Regions from separate parts of the Kitasatospora sp. NPDC096147 genome, predicted to be linked through region 1. Evidence: riboswitches for the same ligand, from Rfam matches in the RefSeq annotation. Region 1 holds a riboswitch; the other holds the start of a gene.

Region 1 (4,690 bases):
ACCCGGTGCCGCGCCCCGACGGTGGGACGGGCACCGGAGCCGGGGCCCGAACCGGGGCCCGGAGGTGTCAAGTCCCAACGCCGATCTTCGGCCATTCCTGCGGCATAGTCCGGGAAGTGGATCTAGGACCGGCCGGAGCGGTCAACTGCCAGTTGGGGCCGCCCTGGCGACGGACCGTCAGGCCCGCTCCGCTATCGTCTCGGTCGGCGGAAATTCGTCTCACATCGCAGGATCTTCGGGGCCTGCTTCCGGCAAGTCCTTTACGCAGTCCGCACGAACGACCACACTGAGTCCGGGTGGGACGGTCGGTTCTCGGGGGGTCCGGGGGATTGCTCGGGGGATTGGGCCCGCCACGAAACTCGCTACGTAGAAAGAGGAAGTGAGTCCGGGTGGCCTTCTCCGTCTCAGCCCTGGTCCTGTTCGGCATCATCTGCGTGATCTTCATCCGCAACAAGCAGTTGAAGACCAGTCACGCCATCATCGCGGCACTGTTCGGCTTCATGCTGAGCCAGTCCACGGCTGCCGGCCCGATCCAGGAGTTCCTCAGCCAGCTCGCCAAGACCATCTCCTCGGTCGCCGGCTGAGCCGTCCCGCTCCGAGCGGTCCGGCGCCGAGCGGTCGCGCGCCCTGCCGTCCCGCGCCGAGCCGTTCCGACCGGTCGCGGACCCGCCCGCCAGCGGGTCAGCGCCGTCGCCGCCACCAGCGCGCCAACCGGCCGCGCCGTGGTGCGGGGGCCGTCACGCGCTCCGGCAGCGCCTCGGGCTCCGGCGCGAACACCAGGAACAGCCGCGCCCAGCAGAGCCGTTCGCCGCGCGGCCAGTCCTGCGCGCGCAGCGCCGCCGAGGCCGCGCTGCTCACCCGGCCGTTCACCCGCACCTCGGCCACGTCGTGGCCGGCCTTGCCGCCGAAGAACAGCTTCACGCCGTTCACCTGACCCGGGGTCAGCTCCGGCAGCACGGCGGCGGCCAGGGCGGGCGAGGAGTGCTGCCCGGCCAGCCAGTCGGCCAGCAGCTCCGAGCCGGTGCCGAAGGTGGCCGCCGGGCTCTGCACCACCCGCCAGCCGGGGAACTCGGGCGTGCTGAACGCCTGCTCACCGGAGAGCAGTTGGAGCACGGCGGTGGCGGTGGTGCCGGCCCAGATCATCACCGCGTTGTCGAGCTGCTCGGTGTCGTCGCCGCCGAAGCCGGCCGCGCAGTCCCAGACCACCGGGCCGTCGCCCCGGCCGAGCTGGAGCACGTAGCCGAGGTCCACGTGGCCGGTGGTGCCCCGCTCGGCGTGCTCGCGGACCGCCACGGCGGTGGTGCCGGGCCCCCGGACCACCGCGCCGTCCACCGCGAACTCCAGGCCCAACCGGGCCATCTCGCGGACCACTCCGCGCCGTATGACGGCCAGCCGCTCCTCGTGGGGCACGGGCGGATCTCCTCGCAGCCACCCCGGTGGGCGGCGCTCTGTTCTCGAACGGGAACCTCGAACGGCGAGCGTATCGGCCCGGCGTGACCGGTGTCACGGCGCCTGCCGACGGAGCGCACGGAGCCGTATCCGGACGGTGGTTTTCGACACCCTACGTGTGCGTAGCATCGGCCCAGGGTCAGCGATCATGGGCGCCGGAGGCGGAAGTCCCGACCTCCGAGTGACTTTGGTCCCGCCGGGTGCTCGTTGATCGTTCAACTCGGGCTTGCCAGCGTCGGGGGCGATGGGCTTAGCTGCGGATCCAGTCCGGCGGATCGACCGGACGGGCCCACCGGGTGGAACGCCGAGTCCTGCCACCACCCGGAGCCTCGAACCAGCACCGCCATGGCAGGAGTGGGGGACCCACAGGTAAGTCGCCGTACCGGTCACACCGGTCCGGCTAGGGGTGAAGCCGCGCCAGCGGCCGGGCATCTCCAGCCCGAACCCGACAGCTCACCTCACAGGCGTCGGAGAGGACCAGCCCCATGTCCGTCAAGGGCAAGCACCGTCGCGTCCAGCTGTCCCGTCTGACCCGCATCGCGGTCGCCACCGGTGTGGTCGGCGCCGCCTTCGCGGTCCCGGTCAGCGCCGCCAGCGCGCACCAGAACCACACCCCGGCCGCCGCCCCCGAGGCCGCCGTCGCCGTCGCCCCGCAGGCCGCCCCGGCCGCCGTGCAGGCTTCCGCCCCGGCCGCCGCTCCGGCCGCCGAGGCCAAGGCGTACCAGGTGGTCAGCGGGGACACCCTCTCGAAGATCGCCAACGCCCAGCAGGTCGAGGGTGGCTGGGAGAAGCTCTACCAGGACAACCGGACCGTCATCGGCGGCAACCCGAACCTGATCTTCCCGGGCCAGAACCTCTCGCTGGCCGGCAAGGCCGCCGTCGCCGCCCCGGCGCCGGCCCAGGCCCCGGCCCCGCAGCAGTCCAAGAGCGAGGACACCACCAAGGCGTCCCGCTCCAAGGCCTCCACCCCGGCCCCGAAGGCCGCCACCCCCAAGGCCGAGGCTCCCAAGGCCGCCGCGCCGAAGGCCGAGGCCCCCAAGGCCGCCGCCGCCCCGAAGGCCACCACGCCGAAGGCCGCCGCGCCCAAGGCCGAGACCTCCACCACCGTCGCCTCCGGCGGCTACGTGGCCCCGGTCTCCGGTGGCACCTCCACCGCGTACCACGCCTCCGGCTCCTCCTGGTCCAGCGGCTACCACACCGGTGTGGACTTCCGCGCCTCCACCGGCACCAGCGTGAAGGCCGTCACCTCCGGCACCGTGGTCAAGGCCGGCAACGGCGGCGCCTACGGCAACGAGGTCGTCATCCGCCACGCGGACGGCAAGTACTCCGAGTACGCCCACCTCTCCTCGATCGGCGTCTCGGCCGGCCAGACCGTCTCGGCCGGTCAGCAGATCGGCCTCTCCGGTGCCACCGGCAACGTGACCGGCCCGCACCTGCACTTCGAGATCCGCACCGGCGCCTCCTACGGCTCCGACATCGACCCGGTCTCCTACCTGCGCGCCCACGGCGTCAACCTCTGACGAGACCGACACCACGTCAAAAGGCTCCGGCCCCCGGTCACTGACCGGGGGCCGGAGCCTTCTGTGGAGCGGGTGACGAGAATCGAACTCGCGTGACCAGTTTGGAAGACTGGGGCTCTACCATTGAGCTACACCCGCACAGGACGCCCCGTGGCCGCGTGCTGCGGTCGCGAGGACAGGGTCAGCGTACCTGGTCGGATCGGCTGCTCGCACACCGCTTTGACGGTTCGGCACGTCGGTGCCGCCGGGCGCAGGGGTCAACGGCCGCCCGGGTGAACGGCCGTGGGGGGTGGGGGGTGCCGTGTACGCTTCCTCTCGGCACCACGGGGTGTGGCGCAGTTTGGTAGCGCGTCCGCTTTGGGAGCGGAAGGCCGTCGGTTCGAATCCGGCCACCCCGACAGTGCGGCAGGGTCTCGTCCGAAGGCGGGGCCCTGTTGGCGTACCGGGGCCGTCCGGAGGGCCTGGCGCGGGCCCCCGTCATCCGTGTGGCAGCACCCTGGCGTCCGCCTTTCGTGCTACCGGTAGGATGGGCGGCTGGCGGTAGTCCCTGCGCAGATCCGTGCAGGTCAACCGCCCGAGGGCGAGGAGTCAAGCTCACCGTCCACCCCCTTGTACGGGAGATGCAGCTCCAACCGCCCATCGCCCGTCTCGCCGCACCGCGCCCGGCCCGCCGGCCGGCAACGGCGGAGACAACCTGACCGCAAGCCCATAGGAGACCCAACCGTGAAGAGCGCCGTCGAGACTCTGAACCCGACCCGGGTTCGACTCACCGTCGAGGTGCCTTTCGAGGAGCTCAAGCCGAGCCTCGACGCGGCCTACAAGAAGATCAACTCGCAGGTCTCGGTCCCGGGCTTCCGCAAGGGCAAGATTCCCGCCAAGGTGATCGACCAGCGCTTCGGTCGTGCCGCGGTGCTGGAGGAGGCCGTCAACGACGCGCTGCCGCGCTTCTACACCCAGGCCGTCGACGAGGGCAAGATCGAGGTCCTCGGTCAGCCCGAGATCACCGACATCCAGGGTGTCGAGAACCTGGCCGACGGCGGTGACCTCACCTTCGTCGCCGAGGTCGACGTCCGTCCGGAGATCACCCTGCCCGACTTCGCCGGCATCGAGGTGACCGTCGACCCGATCGTGGTCGAGGACGCCGACGTGGAGAAGTCCCTGGAGCAGCTGCGCGAGCGCTTCTCGTCGGTCAAGGACGTCGAGCGCGCCGCCGCCGAGGGCGACGTCGTGGTCGTCGACCTGGAGGCCAAGGTCGACGGTGAGGTGCCGGAGGACGGCACCGCCACCGGCGTCAGCTACGAGATCGGCTCGGGCCGTCTGCTGGACGGCATCGACGAGGCCGTCGTCGGCCTCTCGGCCGGCGAGACCAAGACCTTCACCACCGAGCTCAAGGGCGGCACCCAGGCCGGCAAGAGCTCCGAGGTGACCGTCACCGTCACCGCCGTCCAGGAGAAGGAACTCCCGGAGCTGGACGACGAGTTCGCGCAGCTGGCGAGCGAGTTCGACACCCTGGAGGACCTGAAGGCCGACTCCCGCAAGCGCCTGGAGCGCATGCGTGAGTTCGACCAGGCCACCCAGGCCCAGGAGCGGGTGCTCGACGAGCTGCTGAAGCTGGTCGAGATGGAGTACCCGGAGAAGCTCCTCAAGGACGAGGTCGAGACCCGCAAGCACAACCTCGAGCACCACCAGCTCGAGCCGATGGGCCTCACCCTCGAGACCTA
Region 2 (4,690 bases), 650 kb from region 1:
GCGGCTGCGGCTGCTGCTGGACACGGTGCTGCAGTCGGCCCAGGGGCTCCAGCGCGAGCTGGCCCTGCCGGTGACGCAGCTCCACCCGGCCGATCTGGTGGAGGCGGTGGTGCCGGGCTCGGCCTCGCCGCACGACGTGGCCCGGCGGGCACTGGCGGAGGACGATCCGGCGCTGCTGGACCAGCTGCTGGCGATCCCTCAGGTCCACCTGGTGGTGGACGGCTACAACGTGACCAAGACCGGGTACCCGACGCTGCCGCTGGAGCAGCAGCGGATGCGGCTGCTGGGCGGGCTGGCGATGCTGGCCCAGCGCACCCAGGCCGAGGTGACCTGCGTCTTCGACGGCCAGGACCTGGACGCCCCGGTCATCATGGCGCCGCCGCGCGGGGTGCGGGTGCGGTTCAGCCGGACCGGGGAGACGGCCGACGAGCTGATCCGCCGCCTGGTGCGGGCCGAGCCGCAGGGGCGGCCGGTGGTGGTGGTCTCCACCGACAAGGAGGTGGCGGACGGCGTGAAGAAGGCGGGTGCGCGCCCGGTCTCCTCGATGCTGCTGCTCCGGCGGTTGTCCAGGCCGTGAACTCTTCTGACGTCAGGTCAGGGCAGCGTGGCGCGTTTGTGTCCGTACCGTGAAAGCCGGTGAGCGTAGGGAAGTTCGTCCCGGTAGGGGAGTGGCGCGACGGGTTCTGACTCACTAGGGTCAGGCGTCAAACCTATTTTCTGGACTAACGCCCGAACGGGTGAGCGTCCAGAAGCTGAAGGAGTTCGTCACCTTGGCTTCCCACCGCCGTCCCAAGCAGCCGAGCCGCGCACGGGTCACCGTGCTCACCGCCGCCGCTGCGACCGCGGTCGCCCTCTCCGCCCAGTCCGGCGCCTACGCGGCCCCCGCGAAGCCCACCAAGGACGAGGTCAAGGCGCAGGTCGACAAGCTGTACGAAGAGGGTGAGCAGGCCGCCGAGCGCTACAACGGCGCCAAGGAGCGGGCCGACCAGCTGCGCAAGCAGGCCGACCAGCTCCAGGACCAGGTGGCGCGCGGCCAGGAGCAGATGACCGAGCTCCAGACCGGCCTGTCCGCCGTGGCGGCCGAGGAGTACCGCAACGGCGGGGTGGACCCGTCGGTGGCGCTGATGCTCGCCTCGGACCCGGACGGCTACCTCAGCAAGGCGTCCAGCGCCGACCAGGTCAACCAGACCCAGGCGTCCACCCTGCGCTCGCTCCAGGACCAGCAGCGCCGGCTGGACCAGCAGAAGGCCGAGGCGGCCTCGGTGCTCGCCGAGCTGGACCGCAACACCAAGGCGCTGAACGACTCGAAGACCGAGGTGCAGCGCAAGCTCCAGGAGGCGAAGAACCTCCTGAACCAGCTGAGCGCCGCCGACCGGGCCGCCGTGCTGGCCAGCGAGGACCGCTCCTCGCGCAGCAACGGCGGCGGGACCACCACCAAGTTCGACCCGAGCACCCTGCCGCAGGCCGCCGGCTACGCCGGCGCGGCGATGAACGCGGCGATGAGCAAGCTGGGCCGCGCGTACGTCTGGGGCGCCACCGGCCCGAACAACTTCGACTGCTCCGGCCTGATGGTCTGGTCCTACGCGCAGGCCGGCGTCTCGCTGCCGCGCACCTCGCAGTCGCAGGCCAGCGTCGGCACCAACGTCGGCAAGGACATCGCCAACGCCCAGCCGGGCGACCTGATCATCTACCACTCCGACGCCCACCACGTCGGCATGTACATCGGCAACGGCATGATGGTGCACGCGCCGCGCACCGGCGACGTGGTCAAGGTGGCCCGCGCCGACGTGATGCCGATCAAGACCATCCGCCGGGTCTGACGCGCGGTCAGCCGAGCGAGGCATAACGGACATCTGGTGTGACGTGGGGCAACTGACGCCCCGTGACACGCCCGGGCCCACCGGAAGAGCTCCTGTGATCTGGGACACCTCCGGTGGGCCCTGTGGCGTCCGGGGGCCGGAAATGTCGGCGGACCGTGCGATCACGATCACGCAGGGTCGCAATCACAAAGGCACTTGGACTTCATTACGACTTTTTACTGACAAGGATTTGAACCGATCACGGTTGGGTTACTAGGGTCCTAGTCGAACCACCGCACTGTCGATCGTCCAGCCTGGGCGGCGGCGGTGGTTACCGCCGAGTTCGAGAAGCAGCGGGGCAGGGTCAGTTGACTGCCCGACAGGGGACCCCGAGGGGTGGCTGCGGACCGGAGCCGGGGAACCACGTTCCTCGGGGTGAATCGGCGTCAGGCCCGCAGGGCCGTCGTGAGACGGCACGGGGGGTGAGGCGTCGTAGGGCTACCTTCCAGCCCGAACCCGTCAGCTCACCCGGTAGGCGGACGTAGGAAGAAGGAGCCCGCCTTCGTGGCGTCCCATCGTCGTCCCAAGCCTGCCGGTCGTACCCGCGTCTCGATCATGACCGCCGCCGCTGCCGCGGCCGTCGTCCTGTCCAGCCAGACCGGAGCGCACGCCGACCCGCAGCCCTCCAAGGACGAGGTCAAGACCCAGATCGACAACCTCAACGAGCAGGCCGAGGTCACGATCGAGCAGTTCAACGCGAACACCGAGAAGCAGCAGGCCCTGCAGACCCAGGTCGGCCACCTCCAGGACGAGGTGGCGCGCGGCCAGGAGCAGGTGAACGCGCTCCAGGCCAGCCTGGGCGAGATCGCCGCCGAGCAGTACCGCACCGGCGGGATATCCCCGACCGTGCAGCTGATGCTCTCCAGCAGCCCGGACGCCTTCCTCGGCCAGGCCGGCGCGATCAACCAGGTCGGCGTCTCGCAGTCGGACGCGCTGAAGCAGCTGAAGGGCGAGCAGGAGCGGCTCGACCAGCAGAAGGCCGAGACCCAGGCCAAGCTGGCCGACCTGGAGAAGACCAGCCAGCAGCTGAAGGCCCAGAAGGACGACGTCCAGGACAAGTTGGCGAAGGCCCAGGCCCTCTTCGACTCGCTGGACGCGGCCGAGAAGCAGAAGATCCGCGAGGCCGAGGAGAAGGCCGCCGCCGAGGCGAGCGCCAAGGCCGCTGCCGCCGCACAGGCCGCCGCTGCCGCCAAGCCCGCGCAGTCCGCGCCGCAGGCCCCCGCCGCGAAGGCCCCGGCCGCCGACGACCGCGCCTCCCGCTCCGAGGAGCGCACCGACCTCTCCAGCAGCGCCCCGGCCGGCTCCTACGCCGCCGCCGTGGTGGCCGCCGCCGAGGCGCAGATCGGCAAGCCCTACGGCTGGGGCGCCACCGGCCCCGGCGCCTTCGACTGCTCCGGCCTGATGGTCTGGGCGTTCAACAAGGCGGGCATCTCGCTGCCGCGCACCTCGCAGTCGCAGGCCGGCGCAGGCACCAACATCGGCAAGAACATCGCCGACGCCAAGCCCGGCGACCTGATCATCTACTACGGCGACCGCCACCACGTCGGTCTCTACGTCGGCGGCGGCCAGATCGTGCACGCCCCGCGCACCGGCACCCTGGTCCGGCACGAGTCCGCCACGGTGATGCCGATCAACGCGATCGTCCGGGTCTGACCCACCCGAACGTCCTACAGTCCGCAGGCCCGGCCCCGTGCCGGGCCTGCGGCGTTCCCTGACGATGGATCAGCTGTCCGATTAGTGGTCAAATATTCGGCCCTGTAGGGGTTTGGACTAGATCGCCGCGACTCGCTAACGTCTGCCCCCGGACCTCCGTCAGGACGCCCGCCCACCGGGCGGCGGCGGTGGCCCGGCCGCAGGACAGGAGCCGCCGCCGTGTCTCGTTCCCCCCTGCCGGCCGCCCGCCGGTTCACCCGGGCGCTGGTGCTCACCGCAGCCGCCACCACGGTGCTCTCGGTGGCGGCTTCCGGGGGCGCGACCGCCGCACCCGGCACCCCGGCCGAGCCGGCCAACCGCAAGGACGTCAAGGCCCAGGTCGACCGGATCTACGAGGAGGCCGAGCAGGCCTCCGAGCGGGCCAACGCCGCGCAGGAGCAGCAGCGGGTGCTCCAGGCCGAGACCGGCGCCCTCCAGGACCAGGTGGCCGCCGCCCAGGACGAGCTCAACCGGATGCGGGCCGACCTCGGCTCGGTGGCCGCCGCGCAGTACCGGGCCGGCGGCATCGACCCGGCGGTCCAGCTGATGCTGGACTCCGACCCGGCCGCCTACCTCTACCGGGCCCGCACCCTGGACCAGGTGAGCGAGCGGCAGAACGACACCCTGCGCCAGGTGATCGACCGTCAGCGCCGCCTCGACCAGCGCCGCGCCGAGACCTCCGCCAAGCTGGCCGAACTCGAGTCGGTGCGGCGCACCCTGACGGAGAGCAAGCAGGACATCCGCCAGCGGCTGGCCAAGGCCCAGCGCCTGCTGAACGGCCTCGGCGCGGCCGAGCGGGCCCGGCTGCAGGCCGACGACGCCCGGGAGGCCCAGCAGCGGGCCGCCCGGGGCGCCGAGCGGGTCGACCTCGGCACCGCCCCGCCCGCCTCCGGCCGGGCCGCCGCCGCGCTGGCCGCCGCCGCGAGCAAGATCGGCTCCCCCTACGTCTACGGATCGACCGGCCCCCGTACCTTCGACTGTTCGGGTCTGATGTACTGGAGCTGGCGGCAGGCCGGAGTGACCCTGCCGAGGACCTCGCAGCAGCAAGCCAACGCGGGCCAGCGGATCAGCCTTTCCGAGGCCCGGCCGGGAGACCTGGTGATCTTCTACAGGGACATGCACCACGTCGGCATGTACGC

Evidence for each region. Region 1 has a riboswitch for cyclic di-AMP ahead of ACIRBX_RS13965 (peptidoglycan DD-metalloendopeptidase family protein). Riboswitches for the same ligand answer to the same signal wherever they lie in the genome.
Region 2: another riboswitch for cyclic di-AMP. It lies ahead of ACIRBX_RS10915 (NlpC/P60 family protein); the one in region 1 lies ahead of ACIRBX_RS13965 (peptidoglycan DD-metalloendopeptidase family protein).

Annotation. Positions count from the first base shown of each region.
Region 1 covers NZ_JBIWFX010000003.1:728,066-732,755, reverse strand. Annotated here, with positions in the region: gene ACIRBX_RS13975 (hypothetical protein) at 390-584, shown strand; gene ACIRBX_RS13970 (DUF6348 family protein) at 682-1,410, opposite strand; cyclic di-AMP (ydaO/yuaA leader) riboswitch at 1,778-1,929, shown strand; gene ACIRBX_RS13965 (peptidoglycan DD-metalloendopeptidase family protein) at 1,935-2,969, shown strand; tRNA gene ACIRBX_RS13960 (tRNA-Gly) at 3,034-3,107, opposite strand; tRNA gene ACIRBX_RS13955 (tRNA-Pro) at 3,294-3,367, shown strand; gene tig (trigger factor) at 3,693-4,690, shown strand, end outside.
Region 2 covers NZ_JBIWFX010000003.1:82,417-87,106, reverse strand. Annotated here, with positions in the region: gene ACIRBX_RS10925 (NYN domain-containing protein) at 1-577, shown strand, start outside; gene ACIRBX_RS10920 (NlpC/P60 family protein) at 738-1,820, shown strand; cyclic di-AMP (ydaO/yuaA leader) riboswitch at 2,188-2,353, shown strand; gene ACIRBX_RS10915 (NlpC/P60 family protein) at 2,415-3,512, shown strand; gene ACIRBX_RS10910 (NlpC/P60 family protein) at 3,732-4,690, shown strand, end outside.